Regions from separate parts of the Pseudalkalibacillus sp. JSM 102089 genome, predicted to be linked through region 1. Evidence: a T-box and tRNA genes for the amino acid it is inferred to sense, from the RefSeq annotation. Region 1 holds a T-box; the other holds one or more tRNA genes.
The links. The T-box of region 1 lies ahead of argS (arginine--tRNA ligase). A T-box ahead of a tRNA ligase gene usually reads a tRNA of that ligase, here a tRNA-Arg.

Region 1 (10,632 bases):
TTATCAGGTGTTAAGAAACTTGGGTACATTTTTGCTGATGGTGTGCTGCTTACCCCAGCATGTGCTCTCATTATTTTCGCAACGACTCCACTATACGCTACCTATACCGATCCAACGGTATGGGCTAACGCAATGGGATATTGCGTACCAACCGGCACGACCGTTTCACCTGAACTATTTGACCAATTCAAGCCACTTGGCATAATGGAAGACCAACAGCTAGGCGGCATCATCATGAAAATCATTCAAGAACTCTCATACGGCACCGCACTAGGCTACATCTTCTTCCAATGGGCAAGAAGAGAACGAGAAAAAGACGCCGAAGAACTACAATCACCAGAATTCCGAATCAGTGAGATTTAATACGAAAAGCGGAAGTGGGCGGTTAGGGTCGACAAGCGCTGGAAGCCCATAAAAAGAACACGGTCTTTGTGTTCATTTTATGGGCTGAAGCGATCGAGACCCTGCCCACTGCAGCTAGACACCGAAAAGCGGAGCGGGCCCGCCTAAATCCGCAGGATGTTGGAGCCCATGAGATTGAGACGCTCTTTGTCTCATTCGATTGGGCGAAACAGCCGGAGGATTTGGCCCGCGCAGCTAGACACCGAAAAGCGGAGACGAGCGTTTAGAAACGGAGATATTAGAGCTCTTGAACTAGAACACGCTCTTTGTGTTCTAGTTCAAGAGTGAAATATCGCAGTTTCTGCGAGTTGCAGCTAGACACCGAAAAGCGGAGACGAGCGTTTAGAAACGGAGATATTAGAGCTCTTGAACTAGAACACGCTCTTTGTGTTCTAGTTCAAGAGTGAAATATCGCAGTTTCTGCGAGTTGCAGCTAGACACCGAAAAGCGGAGACGAGCGTTTAGAAACGGAGATATTGGAGCTCTTGAACTAGAACACGCTCTTTGTGTTCTGGTGAAAGAGTGAAATATCGCAGTTTCTGCGAGTTGCAGCTAGACACCGAAAAGCGGAAGTGGGCGGTTAGACACGGCAGGCACTGGAGCCTTTTCATTTGAACACGGTCTTTGTGTTCGGATGAAAAGGTGAAGTGACCGAGTGTCTGCCCACTGCAGCTAGACACCGAAAACCAGAACGACCCGTTCAAAAAAGCCATGAAGCACTTTGCTTCATGGCTTTTGTTATTGCATACTCTTCCGTCTTAACAATTGACGTAATCCGCCCCCAATTACTACCCCAATAACAATACCTATAATAGCAACAAAGGTCGGTGGAATAACAAAAGGCTCTGTTCTTAAATTCGATACAATCACAGCCACCGTAGAAAAATACGCGCCACATACAAAGGGTAAAGACAGGTAATCACCTGGTAGTTTCCCTGCTTTTTCGATAGCGCCTAGATAGCTTTCATAAATCGCAAACATGTAAACACAAGGATAAAACATAGCCCATTCATAATTTGTAACTGAAATTGCCTGGACGGACTTACCTTGAAAACTATAGAGAATATTCATATTAAGATTTGCATTCACATTGATCAAAAACTCAAGCCCAATAAAAAAAGCACCTCTTATGTAATTCTTATTAATGATTTGTCCAAACCCGGGAAAGGCAATACTCCACAAGAGAACTTCAATTGGATTTACTTTTCTGTTCATCCCATCACCAGCTTCTTATTGTCTCAGCTACATTTTTACCTTTTCCATATTACTGGTATTTCATCCAACTCTCATGGAATTATTTTCAGAAGTAGCACCCTTCTTTTTGATCCATACTACGGATATAAGAAAAAGAAGGGAGAATTGACTATGTTAACAACGAACCAACTTCGTTCATATAAGAAAATGATTCAAGAACGCATCCTGACTCTTAGTGATGAATTAGATGAAAACGATGAATTTGGTGTTTCTCAATCTTTTGCTCAACATTCTACAGGTGAACTATCCAATTACGATAATCACCCTGGCGATACGGCGACAGAATTATATGAACGCGAGAAAGATCTATCACTAAATGAACATGCAAAAACAGAATTAGCAGAACTGACAAAGGCCCTTGAACGAATTGGAAATGGAAAATACGGCATATGTGAAGTTTGTGGAAATGATATTTCAACAGAAAGACTCGCTGTCCTTCCAACAGCTTCAACATGTGTAGAACATAGTCCATCACAAAAGACATCAGACAAAAGACCAGCAGAAGAAGGTGTACTTGGCAATTCCTACGTGGAACATGTAAACGACTCTAACGATGCTACCTTTTTTGACGCTGAAGATTCGTGGCAACGAGCTGCGAAGTATGGAACATCTGAAACACCTTCAGACTTTAACGCTCAGGAAATGAACTATGACAAAATGTATATTGATTCCAATGAGCCTGTCGGGTATGTCGAGGAAATCGAATCATTTTTATCAGCCGATCTAGATGGCAAACCATCTGGAGTTATTCCAAATCAACGTCATGAACGTTATGAAGACTTACTAGATGATCATGACCAGAAGGCAAGTCAGGGTACAATCGAAGATAGTGACCTCATCTAAATAAGACAGCCCGAAAAACGGGCTGTCTTATTACATTTCTTCTGGTGCCTGTAGTCCTAACAATCGCAAGCCTTCTTGTAAAACAATGGATACGGCTGACACTAGTTGCAGTCTCGCTTGTTTGTATGAAGGATCATCTAAGATACGAATCTGTCCATAGTATTTATTAAAAGAACGTGAAAGTTCAATTACAAACTTTGCGATTTGAGAAGGGTCGTATTCAGCTGCTGATCTTTCGATTACATTTGGAAAACTAAGTAGTTTTGTGACAACTGACCAGGCTTCTTCATCTTCGAGGCCTTTTATATGATCATTAGAATGAAAATCCCCTTTGCGTAGAATGGAACAGGCACGCGCATGAGTATATTGCACGTATGGACCAGTTTCCCCTTCAACACGTAGCATGTCTTCAAGTGAGAACTCTATATCATTTCGACGATCATTCTTTAAGTCATGAAACAAAACGGCCCCTACCCCAATTTGTTCAGCAATCGCGTTTTTATTTTCTAAACTAGGATTTTTGGTTTCAATATTTACTTTTGCAAGCTCGATTGCTTCCGTCAACACTTCTTCTAGCAATATCACTTTCCCTTTTCTTGTCGACATTTTCTTTCCATCTTTCAACATCATCCCGAAGTTAATATGGTGCATTTGATCCGCCCAATCGAAGCCCATTTTCTTTAATACCTGAAATAATTGTTTGAAATGTAGACTCTGTTCATTTCCTACGACATAAAGAGCCTTACTAAATCCATATGTTTCATAGCGATAAATGGCTGCAGCGAGATCACGGGTTGCATAAAGTGTGGCGCCATCTTTCTTCTTAATTAGACATGGTGGTAAGCTCTCTCCAAGTTCTACTACCATGGCTCCACGAGATTCAACTAAGAGATTTTTTTCTTCAAGTTGATCAATAACGTTTTGCATTTTACCATTATAGAACGCTTCTCCATTTGTTGAATCAAAGGTAATCCCCATAAGCTCATAAATTCGATCAAACTCTTTAAGAGATTCTTCACGGAACCATTTCCATAATGAAACGGCTTCTGGGTTACCTTCTTCTAATTCTTTAAATGCCTTACGCCCCTCATCTTCAAGACCATTATCTGATTCCGCTTTTTCATGGAATGTAATATAGAGCTTAAGAAGTTCTTTAATCGTTTGCTCACGAACCTTTTGCTCCTCCCCCCACTTTCGGTAGGCCGTTATCAATTTTCCGAACTGAGTTCCCCAGTCCCCAAGATGATTAATGCGAATGGGGCGATAGCCGACTTTTTCAACAATTAGCGCTAGTGAATTTCCAATAACGGTTGAGCGTAAATGGCCCATTGAGAAGGGCTTCGCTATATTAGGAGAGGAAAGATCAATCGTCACTGCACCACCCTTTCCTACCTTAGAAGCCCCGTACTCACTTCCTTCACGGAGAATGCGACTTATTACTTCAGTACTGACCATTTTCTTATTAAGAAACACATTAATATAAGGTCCGACTGCTTCTACTTTTTCAAAGACTTTCTCATGAATTTCAGAAACAAGTTCCTTCGCAATTTGATGAGGAGGCATTCGTTTCACTTTGGCAAGATCGAAGCATGGGAAGGCATAGTCACCTAAAGAGTCATGCTTAGGGAGTTCAATTCGCTGCATTATATTAAGAAAGCTCACTTCTTTTTCACATGCTTCATAAAGTTGTTGTGCAAATAATTCTTTGTAATTCATACGTTTCCTCCTATTTTTATATCCATTTGTCTATAAAAAAATCTCCGTCTCTATAAAAGAGACGGAGATGAATTCCGCGGTACCACTCTGATTGCTCAATAAATGATTTGAGCCAACTTCACTCTATAACGGGGAGCCCGACTGCTTCTACTTTATTCAAAACAGTGTCTTGAAAGTCCGGTTCATGCCTGCTAAGGTTCCGAGCTCTCACCATCCCCGGATCGCTTTATCCGTATACAAACACTACTCTCTTTCGCATTGACGATACAATATTATTCTTATTATAGACGATTTCCGTATAAATTCAACCGATTATTTCATAAGTCTGTTTGCTGATTCAGGATATTTACTACCATCTTCAAAACCTTCCTGATAACCTTCTCGATAAATCGATGTCAAGTACATAGAGATCAGCTGTCTTACTTTTGGTTCAACGTTCACGACCTCTAAATGCTTCATACACCGATCCACTGCCAATTTCTCCTTTTGAACATTTTTAATCGTCATCGTTAGAACCACCTTCCGGATAAGTTACCCGTATTATACAACACCTTAACAATGAATTTGCACTCATTCGACAAGACTCGATCTAAACTAGGTTAAAACCATACAAAAGACCAGTAAACGACGAAAACAATCACGAGATAATAAAGACTATAGACCTATCACAAGAAATGTATAACACTTTGAAACCTATCATGTATGATTCATTTCAATTCGTATACATAACTTCTCAATTTTTATAACAACCTATACCTATCTAATTTTATTGAGGAGGGTGCATTGTGAGACGAAGCAAACGCAAATCAATTCGAAATGAGTCTTATCAAATTCCAACTGCTATTGAATCACATGATGCATACTATTCTCTTGAAGAAAACAAGGAATATATAAAATCCAAATTCCATAATACAGAAGATATCAAATTCAGAAATATTACAGTTCAGGATGTGAAATGCCTACTTGCTTATTTAGACCCATTAGTTGATGAAGAGAAACTTCAAAGAACGATTATGAAACCATTGTTTGAAACAAATCAATTAAACATCGAGGATACAGTCACATCTAAAGAATACCGACGATCAAAAAATTTAAATGAAGCTATTACAGGATTAACAAAAGGATTTGTTGTTCTACTAATAAATGGACAAGTACATTTTTATTTACTAGAAGCTTTCTCAGGAAATTCTAGAGCAATATCTGAGCCAATTAATGAGCAAGTCGTTCGTGGTTCACATGAAGGATTTGTCGAAAACATTATGCAAAACCTACAAATGCTTCGTAGAAGAATTGAAAATCCTAACCTCGTGATTAGGTTCTTTAAAGTTGGTAAAACAACGGACACGAAAATAGCTGTTATTTACTTACAGAACTTGGTGAACCCTGACCTTATTGCGGAAGTAGAAAAAAGGGTGACAGCTATCCAAACAGATTCCATCCAGACACCAGGATATGTAGAAGAATTTATCGAGGATTCCCCTTTTTCTCCATTTCCACAAATGCTAAGTACAGAGCGTCCAGACAGGATGACCGCCCATATAATTGAAGGACGAATTGGGCTTTTAATGGAAGGTAGCCCATCAACATTAATTATGCCAGTTACATTTTTTGCATTCTATCAATCGCCTGAAGACTACAACAGCAGGTGGTATATCGGATCTATCTTAAGACTCATAAGAGTAGCCAGTTTTATCTTTGCATTAGGGTTGCCTTCCTTATACATCGCCACTGTATCTTTTCACCCAGAGGTACTACCTGCGGAGTTAATCTTAAATATTAAAAGCTCGCTTGAAAACGTTCCATTCCCACCATTATTAGAAGCTTTAATTATGCAAATTGTTCTTGAACTATTGAGAGAAGCCGCTATACGACTACCGGGTCCTATAGCCCAAACGATCGGTATTGTTGGAGGTTTAGTTATTGGAACAGCCATTGTAGAAGCTAACCTTGTATCGAATATGATGATTATTGTCGTAGCTCTAACAGCTATTTCCTCTTTTGCCGTTCCATCGTATGAAATGAGTATGTCGATCAGGCTGCTTGGTTTTCCACTCATGCTTCTTTCAGCGACATTTGGGTTTATTGGGCTCGTTTTCGGATTGTCCATTATTTTAATCCATTTATGTGGTTTAGAAACTTTCGGAACACCTTATTTCTCACCGCTTGCACCATTTCGTTTCAACGAGCTAAAAGATTCTATTATACGCCTTCCAAGATGGTTACTCGGTAGGCGACCGACGGATGTTCGTGCACAGCACGGAACACAGGAGTGGATTTCAAGAAGGTGGAAACAAAATGAAGACGAGTAGCAAAATTAATTCGGCGCAGCTTTTTTTCATCATTTTCCAAACACAAGTTGGCGTAGGAGTACTCTCGCTTCCCTCCTCCTTATATGCAGGAGCCGGAACTGATGGCTGGATTACTCTTCTTATAACTGGTTTTGCTATCCAACTCATTATTTTTATTCTCTACATGTTAAGCAATCGTTTCCCCTCCTTAACTTTGTTTGAATACGCCCCTAAAATCATTGGCAAATATGTAGCTTTCGTCGTTTCACTTCTTTACACGCTATTCGCTATTTCAACAGCGGTTATTGTACTGGAATTGTTTGAAACCACAATCAAAACGTGGATCTTATTTCGAACGCCTATGTTTGTCATCTTTTTGTTGCTGACGGTTAGCGGCACCTACCTTGCTATTGGAAGAATTAAAGTAATGGGTAGATTTTACCAGTTTGTTTCAGTTCTAATTATTCCTCTGATCATTATGGCAGCCTATACATTAAAGGATGCGGATATTCGTTATATCTTACCAATTGGTCAAAATGGCTTAGAAACAATCCTAAAAGCAACACAGCAAGGGATAGTATCCATGCTCGGTTTTGAGATCGTATTATTCATTTACCCTTACGTTCAATCAAAAGGGAAAGCAGCATTAAAGAGCTTAACACTGGCTAATGTAGCAGTGACACTGTTATATAGCTTTTTAACATTTACGACGTACGTCTTTTTTAGCCCTGCTCAGCTTGAAATGATTCCAGAACCTCTCGTGTATATGTTAAAAGGCGTTTCCTTTGTAGTTGTCGATAGAGTCGATCTACTTTTTCTTTCAATTTGGATCGTTTCTGTTATGACCTCTTATGTATCGTATTTATATATTGCAGGAAGAGGCATTCAACATTTAACAAAAAGAAAAAAAACAACTGGACCTATTTTGACTGCCGCTTTTATTGCACTGTTTTTCTCCATGTTTTCACATGATCGGTATACTGTTGAAATGATTTCTAGTTATCACGCAAAAGCAAGCTATTTTTTTGCCCTTGGTTTCCCTCTCCTGCTTTTACTCATTAGCTTATTATTTAAGAAGAAAGAGGAATCCCAATGAAGAAAATACTTTACCAATGCATGGTTTTAATAGGTGTTCTCTTACTTATGACTTCCTGTTGGGACCAAGAACTATTGAAAGAATCTAAGCTTATCTACGGAGCTGGATTTGATTATGAGAATGAAAATGAGATTCGATCAACTTTTGCTGTTCGGAATCTTGGCATTCCTGTTAGCCAAGGAGGTGTTTATTCCAATCGAGTTATTTCTATTGCAGGGACCTCCCCTAGGGCAGTGCGAATAGAAATGGATCGAATCATTTCTAAACAAGTTACCTCCTCAAAAAATCAGCTTCTCCTTTTAGGCGAAGAGGTGGCGACTCAAAATATTGATTATATGTTTGATATTCTATACCGTGATCCAAAAAGTGCACTTGATGCGCGAGTGGGTGTAGTTGAAGGCCGCGCAGAAGACATGTTTAAGTTAGATCACGTGGGAGATACTCTTGTGACTGAGTTTATCTCCAACTTAATTAAAGGAGCGGAGAATAAAACAGAAACACCTCGAATGACTATTGAAAAAACGTTTCGCTATTCACATGACCAAGGCCAGGATTATGCTCTTCCTTATATTAGTTTCAATGACGAAGTAGGCGCACCAGAAATTGATGGACTGGCTTTATTTCACCATTCAAACTATACCGGTGTTTCCATTCCTTCATTCGATGCAACTTTGTTGCTTCTTATGGATAACTCAAAAAGTAAAAAGGCAAATATTGTTGAAAATATAGGAGAAAAACACGAAGACGGCTTCCTTACTGAAACCGTAACAATTAATATTCGTAATTCTAAGTCAGATACTACCTATTCATTTGAGAATCAAAAATTAATCAAAGCGGTTGTCAATCTTGAAGTACGAGGAAATATAGAAGAATACCCACAAAATAATCTTTTTACTGAAAAACAGGTACACGATATTGCAGATGAATTATCCACTAGATTAACAAAAAGAGCGAATGATATTCTTCACACGCTTCAAGAAGCAAACTGTGATTTCCTTGGAATTGGTCGTGATATAAATGCTTATCATCACAAAGCATGGGATGGAAAACAGTGGGACAATGACTATCCAAATATAGATCTTCAGGCAAACGTAGATGTAAAGATCGCTGAAACAGGAATAATTAAATAGAAAGAGAGTAAGCGCACTCGCTTACTCTCTTTCTATTTGCTTCATCTCTTCAATTGCCGGTTCTTTTGCACCATACCAGGAATAGGCGACTTCATAATATTCCCCTTCATCGACAAGGTTCCAGGTCATTTCATCTTCAACCAAAAGTTCAATGGCTTCTCCTTCTCCTTCAGGCTGAACAAAAACATAGAAATGATGATCTGTGCTTTCCTTTTTAATCACTTCACCATGTTCAATATGCTTTTCATGAACATAGGTATACTTTCCAATTAAAAAAAGGCTGACAAGTACGACGATACTTGCAATCGATATATTTAATGCTCTCTTTCTATTCATAGTGCCTCCGTATTGAACATGTTTAGTATTAAGTTACCACAAACATTAGTATTTTAACAAAGTTAGATTAGGATGTTTAATGATTTTTTCACACGGGTACCATTTATTATAAGAGACGATACAAGGAGGAATTACAAATGGCTAAGAATTCTCAATACCAACCAATTCATGAAAGTGGTTTCTCACTAAGTGATGCTCAAGAAGTAGCTTATGCGAAAGAATTTAAGAAAGCAGATATTGCAGGTGGAATTCGTAAGCCTAAAGTGAAAAGGGCAAAGAGCGAAAATCCTGATCTACTTAAATAATGACTTTAAGGAGCCATGCTGATTGCATGGCTCCTTATTTATGCAAGTATTTATACTTCTTCAAACCTTTTTCACAAATGCGTCGTACCCATTCTTTTTCAATTTCTGGCATAATTGATCAGCGCTAGCCTTCTCCTTATAAGCGCCGGCCTGGACGTAATACAGTGACTGTGGAAGCGCACCTTTTACATACCGCACGGCCGCAAGCACAGCTTCCTCAGCAAGCTGCAGGCGATAGGAGCGAGCCTTTAATTTATTTACATCCGATGAAGAATCCAAAAAGCCGTATTCAATTATTACTGTCTCTACATCCCCAGTTAAGCGGTGCATATAATAGTAATCTTTTCTATCCGCTCCTTCTCTAGAGAAAACTCTTCGCACTCCCATCCCCGCTTTTTTCAAAGCTTCTGCTATACTGCCTGCCAAATCACTCTTTGCGTAAATTGAATGAATAACTTCAGCTCCACTTCCTCCTCCCGCATTATAATGGTTACTCAAACAAATCAAAGCACCTGACCCTTTAACAAGTGCAGAACGCTTTTCAGAAGATAGATTAATATCATTTGTTCTTGTGATAGCACAAGGTATACCAAGACTTTTCAAAAACTCATATTGATGAAGCGCTACTTCCATAGTCCAATCCTTCTCTTTCACGCCATTTGCCACCGCTCCTGGATCATTCCCGCCATGCCCTGCATCAATGATAATCACCTTTCATTCCCCCTCTATTCCTTTTTCGTATCGATTATTCTCGATACCAATCGCTGCCTCCTTATGCTATATATCGAATTTGAAAAGATAAAAGGGGCATTAACAGATGATTTTTACAAATTCTGCAACCTTTCTTTTGATCCCTCGTCTTAATAGGAAAGGTCTTAGTTTCAATTGCTATTCAGTGCCAATCCTAAATGACCTTCGAAGGATGATGATATGAACGATAATTCCCATCTTAAACTTCATGCAGATTTCTCTACCTATTCAACACTGCAAAAAACAGAGTTAGTCGAAGAATTAATGGATCAATACGGCGAAGCTCTGCTAAGACTCGCTTATACTTATGTAAAGGACTGGGGGAAAGCAGAAGATATCATACAAGAGGTTTTTCTGACTTGCTTTTTAAAGATAAATACTTTTCGAGGAGAAGCTTCTCTAAAGAACTGGCTTTATCGCATTGCGATTAACCGTTGTCATGACTATGTACGAAGCTGGTCTTTTAAAAACATCATTCCAAGTAACATAATCTTAAATTTCATTAAGAATCA
Region 2 (10,632 bases), on a different contig from region 1:
TCAGCTTGTTTCTCACCATAAAAGACAAGGACACCTATCGTACTGATAACAAAAATTAATAAGAGGGAAGAAACAAAGATGGGCCCCCATGTTGCTCCCATTAGTCCAGAGAAAGCATCTGAAACCATATCAGCTGCATTTGATGGTTTAACGTCTTTCCAAGCTCCTGAAAGAAGCACTGTAAAAGCTGTTACTGTGCAGAGAACGATTGTATCGATAAAGACGCTGAAAATGCCCCATAATCCCTGTCTACATGGATGAGGCGTATGTGCAGCAGAATGGGCAATAGACGCCGTACCCATACCGGCTTCGTTTGAATAAAGCCCTCTAGCAAGGCCCCATCTAACAGCTGCAGCAAAACCAGCTCCGGCAAAACCTCCAGCTGCTGAGATCGGTTGAAAAGCATGTACGAAAATAAGTTTCATAACAGCTGGAAACTCTTCTATATTAATCACCATAACACCGATAGCGCCTGCAATATATGTAAGTACCATGAATGGAACAATCTTCTCAGCTACAGAACCAATTCTACGTATTCCACCGAATACAACAATTGATATAAGGATAATTAATAAGACACCTGTTACCCAGGTCGGTAATCCAAAAGAACTCTCTGAGAGTGTTGAAATGGAGTTAGTTTGGACCATGACACTTGGAATGATTTCAATCATCAGTCCAAAAGCGAATAGAGATGAAGCGAACTTCCATCCCAAGCCTTTTTTTATGTAATACATTGGGCCGCCAACATAAACGCCGTTTTTGTCTTCCTCTCGGTATTTGATCCCGAGAACAATTTCTGAGAATTTTGTTGACATTCCAATAATAGCGACAATCCACATCCAGAAAATAGCGCCAGGTCCTCCAAAAGCGATTGCCACAGGAACCCCAACAATGTTTGTAGCACCTGCAGTAGATGCGAGAGCGGAGGCAAAGGCTTGAAATGGAGAAATTGTGCCATCACCTTTCTCTTTTTTGAAAATTTTACCGATGGTATGTTTTAAAGCATGGGGAAAAAAGATTATTTGAAAGAAACCGAGGCGGATCGTTAAAAATAATCCACCGCCTAAGAGTAAGATCATCATAGGATAACCCCAGATGAACGCGGAAAATTCAGTTATTGCATTAAGAATATAGTCCATATCAATCTCTCCCTATAGGTAATACTCATTTAATTATCCATATAAAGGGAGGGTGAAACGCTATTTACAAAATTATGAAAAAATGAGCATAAAGACACAGAGCCGGTTTTCACCGGCTCTGGATTAATGGACCTGGGGCGGCTGATTATTCTGTTGTTGCTGCGGAGCTGTTAGTTGGTTTTTAACTTGTTGAATTTCATTGGTTTGTGCTGGGGCGGCTGGCTGATAATACCCTTTTTGTTTAGCGTATTGATAAAGGTTATATTGTCGCTGCTCATCGGTATTTCTAATTTGTTGAAGAGCCTGACGAAGTTGTGGATTGTCAGCTTGAGAAATGACGCTCCCGTAATTACTTAAGCTGCTGTTCAATACGGATAAATAATCATTTACCATATCTTTCTCATTCATAAAATCCCTCCTTAACTTAAGAAGCCGATTAATTGTTGTTGTGTGTTGCGTGCTTCTTGTGCATCCTTTTGAAGCATTTGCTTAAGCTGCGGACAAGTACAAGATTGGGCATAGGAATCAAGTTTGTTTGCGAGTGTTTCATGCCCGCCGATCATGTGACGCAGATTTTGAAGTTCAAGTTCGTTCAGCTGAGTCATCCTGTTTCCCTCCTTCATTTCACATAGTATGAATGGAGAAAAACCAAATTATACTCACTTAAGCGATAACGTTTCGCTCGTTAGAAAACTGCTGATACGTTTTTTCAATCATAATACTCTTTAGAATTTGGACAACATGATAGACATCTTCAAATGATGTATAGAGAGCAATTGGTGCTAGGCGAATGACGTTTGGTGAGCGGAAATCTGGAATGACGCCTTTTTGTTTTAGCGCTTTGCAAATTCGAGCAGCTTCATCGTGCTCGAGGCAAATATGCCCACCCCGTCGATCATCTTCTGATGGATTAGTGATCGTAAAACCATCTTCAGCAAGATTTTCTTTAATAAGACACATTAAATAGTTGGTAAGAGACAATGATTTTTCTCGAATCGCATCTATGCCAGCTTCGTTCATCAATTCCAGAGCTCCTATTAAAGGAGCCATACTAAAAATGTGGGGAGTGCCTATTTGAAATGCGCCGGCGGTTTCAGCATGAGTAAGCGTATGACTCATATCGAATTGCATTTCTTTCTTGGAACTGAACCATCCAGCAAGGCCGGGTCGTCTGCCTAGGTGATTTTCGTGCACAAAAAGTCCACCTACACCACCAGGGCCGCTATTTAAGTACTTGTATGTACACCAAACCGCGAAGTCAACGTTCCAGTCGTGAAGTTTATGAGGAATGGCTCCGATTGAATGAGCCAGGTCAAAGCCAATGATTACCCCTTTAGAATGGGCTGCTTGTGTGATTTTTTCTATATTTAGTAATTGTCCACTCCGATAAAGTACGGAAGGGAGGAGAATAAGGGCTACAGTATCATCGATGGCCTCAATGATATCCTCTTCTAGGATTGTTCTTCCGTCACGGCTCTGAACTTGTATTAAATTAGTTTCTGGGAATAATCCATGGAGTTCAAGCTGACTTTGAATAGCGTAAATGTCAGATGGAAATGTTAAAGAATCGGCTAGTATTTTTGTTTTGTTTCCTGAAGGTTTAAAAAAAGTAGCGAGCATTTGATGAAGGTTAGTTGTAATTGAACCGGTAGTAATTGTTTCAGAAGCATGTGAACCGATTAGCGTTGATGTCATCTCACCGATGTTTTCTGCCATATAAAACCAGGGCTGCTTACCATCAGACCAGCCATCAATTCCGTGTTGCTTCCAGTCATCAAGAGATCGAAGAAGGGAGGCTTCTGCATTCTTTGATAGTAGACCAAGTGAATTACCATCGAAATATAGCGTATTTGGATTTAAGTAAAACTTATCACGAAAATGGGCTAAAGGGTCTTTCTTGTCGAATTCTTTTGCGCCTGTAATGGACTGTGATAAACTCATATGTAACAGCTCCTTTTCTACAACTTATCGTATGAGAGGGAGAAGAGCATGTCAACGCTTTCACTCTCTTCAAAAGAAACTTTCTACATTTTTTTAGAATAATGATTGACATTTCAAATGGTTCAATGGTATATTATTAAACGTCGCTGATACACAACATATGCGGGTGTGGCGGAATTGGCAGACGCGCTAGACTTAGGATCTAGTGTCTTACGACGTGGGGGTTCAAGTCCCTTCACCCGCACCATATATTTTGCGCCCGTAGCTCAATTGGATAGAGCGTCTGACTACGGATCAGAAGGTTAGGGATTCGACTTCTCTCGGGCGCACCATACATAATTTAAGTGGCGGTGTAGCTCAGCTGGCTAGAGCGTACGGTTCATACCCGTGAGGTCGGGGGTTCGATCCCCTCCGCCGCTACCATATTACAATTTCATCATGGAGGGGTAGCGAAGTGGCTAAACGCGGCGGACTGTAAATCCGCTCCCTCAGGGTTCGGCGGTTCGAATCCGTCCCCCTCCACCATGATTGGGCTATAGCCAAGCGGTAAGGCAACGGATTTTGATTCCGTCATGCGTTGGTTCGAATCCAGCTAGCCCAGCCATTTTGCGGGTGTAGTTTAGTGGTAAAACCTCAGCCTTCCAAGCTGATGTCGTGGGTTCGATCCCCATCACCCGCTCCATTACATATTGTAGAAGAGTTTTAAAAGCTACTTCACAACCTGATTTTAATCATGGTATACTTTTGTTGAGATGAAATACCATTCATATCGTGCGCCTTTAGCTCAGTAGGATAGAGCAACAGCCTTCTAAGCTGTGGGTCAGAGGTTCGAATCCTCTAAGGCGCATACTTATAACTCCTTGAATAAGATGACTTATTCAAGGAGTTTTTTTATCCTATTAATGGCACATGTGTGTTTGCACATACGCTCCATTTCCAATAAACTAGTAATTAATAAATCACTTAGGAAATGGTGACGAAATGAAGCGATATAAAGGAAGAATTATATCTGTTGTAACGTTTTTTATAGCGATTTTATTATGGGATTATTGGCTTTATTCTGTTAATGAAATTAAAATCAATTGGTTAATGGACATATTCTTTACGATCTCAGTTATGGTAATTGTTTGGTGGTACTCGTCATATTATGATCGCTCTGTCATACTTCTGTCCAAATTAAAAGATAGTGAGGAAAAATATCGTAAACTATCAGAAAATTATAATAGTGTCATAAACAGCTTAAACGAAGTTGTTTTTCAAACTGGAATAGATGGTAGTTGGATCTGGTTGAATCAAGCGTGGGGAGAGTTAACTGGTTACGACGTTCAGGATTCATTAGGCACATACAGCTTATCTTATATACATCCAGATGATCGGCTGAATTTACATAAAGAATTATTTCGATTCCAGGATGGCGCCAGTAATTCTAAAGTATTTGAATTCAGGGTTCAGAAAAAAGGCGGGGGATTCGTCTGGTGTGAGGTCTTTATTAAATACGAATATAGCTCTAAAGGAAGATTTGAAGGAATGACCGGAACGATTAAGGATAAAACCTTTAGAAAGCAATCAGAAGAGCGATTGCTTAAAACAAATGAAGCCCTTGCGGTTAAATCTGAAAAGTTAGCATCAGCTGCACAGCTTGCCGCTGGCATTGCTCATGAAGTTCGGAATCCTCTAACATCAGTAAAAGGATTTCTTCAACTGCTTGAGAAGAAGGAATCCACTATGCCGTATTTTGAAATAATCTTTTCAGAAATATCACGTATCGAATTAGTGCTAAGTGAACTTCTAACACTAGCAAAGCCGCATAGTACGTTATTTACGAATGTTGAAATGAAAAGTTTATTAAAGCAGGTCTCGGCCTTGATTGAGTCTAATGCTCTATTGAACGATGTGACATTACAAACGAGTTTTGGGGATGAAGAAGCGGTTGTTTTTGCTAACCCTAACGAAATGAAGCAAGTATGCATTAATCTCATGAAAAACGCTATTGAAGCAATGAGTCATATGGAACAATCGAAATATCTTCATTTGAGTATGGATGTTCAAGAGATGTTTATATCTGTGAGGATTACCGACAATGGAGCAGGCATTTCTAAAGAAGATATTGATCGACTAGGGGAACCATTTTTTACAACAAAAGAGAGTGGTACTGGGCTAGGGTTATCAGTGTGTTTGAAGATTATAGAACAACACGGAGGAGAGTTATTAATTGAGAGTGAAGAAGGGAAAGGGTCTACATTTGAAATGAAGCTACCTCGTCTTTCGGTAGATCATCACTTATCGGAATGAAAGGCGAGTGAAACGAAGATTTCACTCGAATGGGCCAAAATCAAAATGCAATAGTATGAGCGAACATGGCTGAAAATTAGGAAAACCGAACGATACTTATAATATAATAGTGTTTATTCACTTTTAAAGACTTTTTTAGGTGTGATTCTTTTGTTTTTTAATGAATTATGCTACTATATCCGTAGAAAAGATTCATTGCAGTAACTGACGACAAATGTGGAAATAACCACGAGGGAGCTGCGGTGTATAATGCCGGTCGTCTGGGCGAAGAACTGAGTGACCTCATTCTTTACCATTTTTCAGGAGGAATAGAAATGACAATTGAAACTAAAATTTTAGACGGTAAAGCAGTTGCAAATCGCATAAAGGAAGATCTGAAAACAAGAGTAGACTCTCTTAAAGAAAAAGAAGTTACACCAAGTCTTGTAACGATTCTAGTTGGAGATGATCCTTCTTCTGAAACGTATGTGAGAATGAAGGGAAACGCTTGTGAACGGGTAGGTATTACGTCTAAAAAAATTCATCTCCCTGAAGACACGACAACAGAAACGTTAGTACAAACTATCGAAGAATTAAACAATGATACATCCGTTCACGGTATCTTACTTCAACATCCAGTGCCATCGCAAGTTGATGAGCGTCTTGCTTTTGAAACCATTGCTATTGAGAAGGACGTTGATGGCGTAACAAGTGCTGGATATGGCCAAACAGCTCTTGGGTTTGGAACTTTCCCGTCTTGTACTCCTGCAGCTATTATGAAAATCATGGAAGAATATGATATTCAAGCTGAAGGAAAGCACGCTGTTGTTGTAGGTCGTAGTCCAATTCTAGGAAAACCAGTATCCGCTCTCTTATTAAATCAGAATGCTACAGTTACAACATGTCATTCAAGAACCGCAGATCTTGCTTCTCATGTTCGTCAAGCAGATATTGTGATAGCTGCTGTAGGGAAACCAGAATTTATTAAAGGCGACTGGGTCAAAGAAGGAGCGGTTGTGCTCGATGCCGGGTACAACAAAGGCAATATCGGGGATGTTGAATATGAGGCTGCTGCTAGAAAGTCTTCCTATATCACACCTGTCCCAGGTGGAGTTGGACCTGTCACAATTGCTATGCTACTAAAGCATACAGTTATTGCAGCTGAGAAAACAGTTCGTTAAAATAATATAAGATATGAAAAGCAGTTTAATGTAGGAGGACAAATACTTAATTTGTCCTTCAAGTTAAGCTGCTTTTTTAATTCAATCATTCCATCTTGGTTATGAACATAATGGAATCAAGTAAGGAGATCAATTATACGAACGAACATAGTTTTTATAATAGTCTCTTATTTCAGTAGATAAAAATGTGATACTATCATAGATAATGAATTGTTTATTCATCGCTTCACACAGAAGTGATGATCAGTGAGTGCCTTTTCCTTTCAGCAGTAATGAATGAGCCCGGAAATAAAGAAACATGCGATCACCTACTAGAACAGATTATAAAAGACGGTAATCCAACTTACATAGTCATTAATTTTGAAAGGGGATACATAATCATGAACACGAAATACTTAGATTTATTAGCTCAAAAATATGATAGTGAAGAAAAGGTAGTCACTGAAATAATCAACCTTAAATCCATTCTTAACTTACCAAAGGGTACGGAGCATTTTGTGAGTGATTTACATGGAGAATATCAAGCCTTTCAACATGTTTTAAGAAACGGTTCTGGGAAAGTGAAGGAGAAAATAACTGATCTTTTTGAAGAGGTATTACCAGAGAATGAGATTAATGAATTTGCCACGTTAGTTTATTATCCTGAAGAAAAAATAAAGTTAATTAAGAATGCTTTTGACAATGAAAAAGAATTATTCCAATGGTACGCTGAAATCATAGAGCGGATGCTTAAGCTCATCTCTTATGCGTCCTCCAAATATACACGTTCCAAATTACGAAAAGCTTTACCTGCTCAGTTTGTTTATGTGATTGAAGAACTGCTATACAAAACGGACGATCTTACAAATAAGGAGACGTATTACCAGAAAATTCTCCAGCAAATTATTTCCCTCGGACAAGCTGATAAACTCATCATTGGTCTTGCATATACGACTCAGAGATTAGTTGTTGACCATCTTCACGTAGTAGGGGATATCTATGATCGAGGTCCAGAACCTGACAAAATTATGGAAACACTCATTAATTATCACTCAGTTGATATCCAGTGGGGAAACCATGATGTTCTATGGATAGGTGCGTTTGCTGGTTCTAAGGTTTGTCTCGCTAATATCATTCGTATATGCGCAAGGTATAACAATCTGGAGATTATTGAAGATGTGTATGGAATCAATCTTAGACCGCTTCTAAATCTTGCAGAGAAATACTATCATGACAATCCAGCGTTTACACCTAAAATAGATCCAGATGAGAAGCAATCGAATCATGAAAAATGTCAAATTACCAAAATTCATCAGGCGATAACTATGATACAGTTCAAACTTGAAAGTCCGATTATAAAGAGGCGCTCGTATTTTAATATGTCGGAAAGGCTGTTGCTTGAGAAAATAGACTTTGATGAGAATAACATTACGCTTCATGGTAAAACGTATCCGCTTGAAAACACTTGTTTTGCGACCGTTAATCCAGAGCGACCGGATCAGTTATTAGAAGAAGAGGAGGAAGTAATCGATAAGCTGCTTTTTTCTCTCCAACACTCTGAAAAGTTGGCAAGGCATATGAATTTCTTGATGAAAAAAGGTTCTCTATATTTGAAGTACAACGGGAATTTATTAATACATGGATGTATTCCTTTAGATGAAAAAGGTAATATGGAAGAAATGATGATCGAAAACAAATCCTATGGAGGTCGTGAACTGCTTGACGTTTTTGAAAATTATCTTCGACATGCGTTTGCACATCCTGATGAAACAGACGATCTTGCAACGGATATGGTTTGGTATTTGTGGACCGGCCAATATTCATCACTTTTTGGTAAAAGAGAAATGACCACTTTTGAACGTTATTTTATTAAGGATAAAGCAACTCATAAAGAAAGAAAGAACCCATATTACTATTTACGTGAAAACGAGAATACCTGCCGAGATATTCTTGAAGAATTTGATCTTAATCCAGATCAAGGTCATATTATTAACGGGCATACACCAGTAAAAGAAATAGACGGAGAGAACCCAATTAAGGCAAATGGTAAAATGATAGTGATAGATGGTGGCTTCTCTAAGGCTTATCAATCAACCACAGGTATTGCAGGATACACGTTACTGTTTAATTCGTACGGCATGCAACTTGTCGCACATAAACATTTTAATTCCAAAGATGAGGTTTTACTAAATGGAGCAGATGTTTTATCGGTAAAAAGGTTGGTAGATAAGGAGTTAGAGAGGAAAAAGGTTCGCGAAACGAATGTTGGAGAAGAATTGTTACAGGAAGTCTATTTCTTAAATAGTTTAATGGAATATCGTTATGTAAATTAAAGGAATCACATGCCAGGGTATAAACGAATTTACAATTGCGATTTACTATAAAAACAGCCCACAGAAATGTGGGTTGTTTTTATAAGGGATATTCTGTAAATAACAACTCTAGCTCATTTGAGTTTTTAAAAGGTTCGGAATTAATAACCATATTTTTCAAACTCCTTCTTGTTACCATGAAATACGTTAACATCTATGAACTTTTCTTCTCCGTTATACCCATTAAACTGTTCTCTGTCAGTATATTGCCAAAAAGTCCAAGATTGATTATCAGGTAAGGTTGGTTTAGTTAAAACATCTCTTATCCAAAGATCACACTGATTGAATCTTTGATATGGAGCTCATATGCCTCGTGAGTGGTATAAAGAATGACCTTTTTTCATAGTGTTCTTCCAGCATCGTTATCATTGTCTGAAGCTCTGACTCTACTTCGCTTCTATCAGGAGGATTCTTTTCTTTATCAGCATAAAATTCAACATCAATAACAGGTGGTAATCCATACTTATCAATCGGTACGGTTTCGATAAAATGCTTGGCTTGAGTCGCTCCTTTACTATCAAAACTGAAGAAATGATAGGCGCCGATTCGTAAGTTAGTCTTTTGAGCATTTTTCCAATTCGTTTGATAATATGGATCGATAAATGAGCTTCCTTCTGTCGCTTTAATATAAGCGAAGGACATACTTTGGTCCTGTATTTTGGTCCACTCAATCTCCCTCTGATAAGATGAAACGTCGACACCTTTCACAGGAAAAGGTTTTATATTAGAAGCGTTAGGGATAATGATTCCTTCGTACCACAAAAAAACGGATATAAGCAGGACGCTGATCAGAGCTATAATAAGAGATGCAACAATTTTTCTCATCTTTTCACCATTTCATTTTTTATTTTCAGTAAAACATCTAGAAAGGTTATCGTTTAAAATATACCAAATCAAGGAAAAGATAACCCCCTCTTAATAGTTTGAAATGTATAGTTTAAAGTTGAATATACATATTAATTAATACTAGATTCACAAAGATTTTCATCTGTTTTTCAGATCAACGAAATAAAAAGTGAATATAACCTATTAAAAAATCATGAAATAATTGGTAAATTAATGTTACGATAAATAGTGGTATTCTGATGATAGCTTTAGAGAGTGGCTCATGTTGTAGATGAGTTTGTTTTAGATAATTTTTTTTGTGCAATTAACGATATGAACTTATATTGTTGATAGTATGATTTTTGCTATATTCGAGTGAAACATTTACTTCAATCCTTTTTCAACATAGAGCGTAAATGAGCCAAAAGTATCGATAGTCATTAACACAGAACAAGTGAAAGAAAGGAATAATTAGCAGTGAAAGATATGAAAAATAGATTAGCTCATAGAAGGAAAAAGAAGCGTAAAAAGAAAATCCTGTTTAGTGTCTCAATTCTATTACTAGTGATCGTTGGTATTGGTGGCTATCTAGGCTTCCAGGTTTATAACACGGCAAAGCAATCTTATAGTGAGCTTGATCGGGATAATGATATTTCAGAATTGAGAGAGACAAAAGTGGACATTGGAGAAGAGCCGATCTCGATTCTACTTCTTGGAATTGAAAACTACTCTTCAGATGGAAAGGGTGGAAGAGCTGATACCCAAATTGTTCTCACACTTGATCCTGTGTCAAAGAATGTTACTATGACAAGTATCCCAAGAGATACAAAGGTAGAAGTTCCTATAGAGAAAGTAGGAGAGGAATATGATGGTAGTCATAAAATAAACGCTGCTTATACATACGGATATCTTAGTGATTACGGG

Region 2: it has a tRNA-Arg gene. The T-box ahead of argS (arginine--tRNA ligase) is inferred to sense a tRNA for this amino acid. The anticodon was not compared.

The regions. Positions count from the first base shown of each region.
Region 1 is NZ_JBEWYW010000012.1:12,580-23,211, reverse strand. Features, by position in the region: gene ctaG (cytochrome c oxidase assembly factor CtaG) at 1-363, shown strand, start outside; gene ABVF21_RS19165 (hypothetical protein) at 1,141-1,617, opposite strand; gene ABVF21_RS19160 (TraR/DksA C4-type zinc finger protein) at 1,768-2,499, shown strand; gene argS (arginine--tRNA ligase) at 2,530-4,215, opposite strand; T-box leader at 4,270-4,483, opposite strand; gene ABVF21_RS19150 (hypothetical protein) at 4,528-4,722, opposite strand; gene ABVF21_RS19145 (spore germination protein) at 5,001-6,524, shown strand; gene ABVF21_RS19140 (GerAB/ArcD/ProY family transporter) at 6,511-7,599, shown strand; gene ABVF21_RS19135 (Ger(x)C family spore germination protein) at 7,596-8,729, shown strand; gene ABVF21_RS19130 (hypothetical protein) at 8,751-9,065, opposite strand; gene ABVF21_RS19125 (YfhE family protein) at 9,203-9,370, shown strand; gene ABVF21_RS19120 (N-acetylmuramoyl-L-alanine amidase) at 9,431-10,081, opposite strand; gene ABVF21_RS19115 (sigma-70 family RNA polymerase sigma factor) at 10,301-10,632, shown strand, end outside.
Region 2 is NZ_JBEWYW010000013.1:28,592-39,223, reverse strand. Features, by position in the region: gene ABVF21_RS19720 (alanine/glycine:cation symporter family protein) at 1-1,139, opposite strand, end outside; gene ABVF21_RS19715 (spore coat protein) at 1,263-1,547, opposite strand; gene ABVF21_RS19710 (hypothetical protein) at 1,559-1,744, opposite strand; gene kynU (kynureninase) at 1,803-3,080, opposite strand; tRNA gene ABVF21_RS19700 (tRNA-Leu) at 3,243-3,327, shown strand; tRNA gene ABVF21_RS19695 (tRNA-Arg) at 3,336-3,412, shown strand; tRNA gene ABVF21_RS19690 (tRNA-Met) at 3,427-3,503, shown strand; tRNA gene ABVF21_RS19685 (tRNA-Tyr) at 3,521-3,605, shown strand; tRNA gene ABVF21_RS19680 (tRNA-Gln) at 3,610-3,684, shown strand; tRNA gene ABVF21_RS19675 (tRNA-Gly) at 3,689-3,762, shown strand; tRNA gene ABVF21_RS19670 (tRNA-Arg) at 3,854-3,927, shown strand; gene ABVF21_RS19665 (ATP-binding protein) at 4,062-5,372, shown strand; ZMP/ZTP riboswitch at 5,563-5,645, shown strand; gene ABVF21_RS19660 (bifunctional 5,10-methylenetetrahydrofolate dehydrogenase/5,10-methenyltetrahydrofolate cyclohydrolase) at 5,687-6,532, shown strand; gene fbp (fructose-1,6-bisphosphatase) at 6,913-8,844, shown strand; partial or broken gene ABVF21_RS19650 (GH25 family lysozyme) at 8,985-9,708, opposite strand; gene ABVF21_RS19645 (LCP family protein) at 10,195-10,632, shown strand, end outside.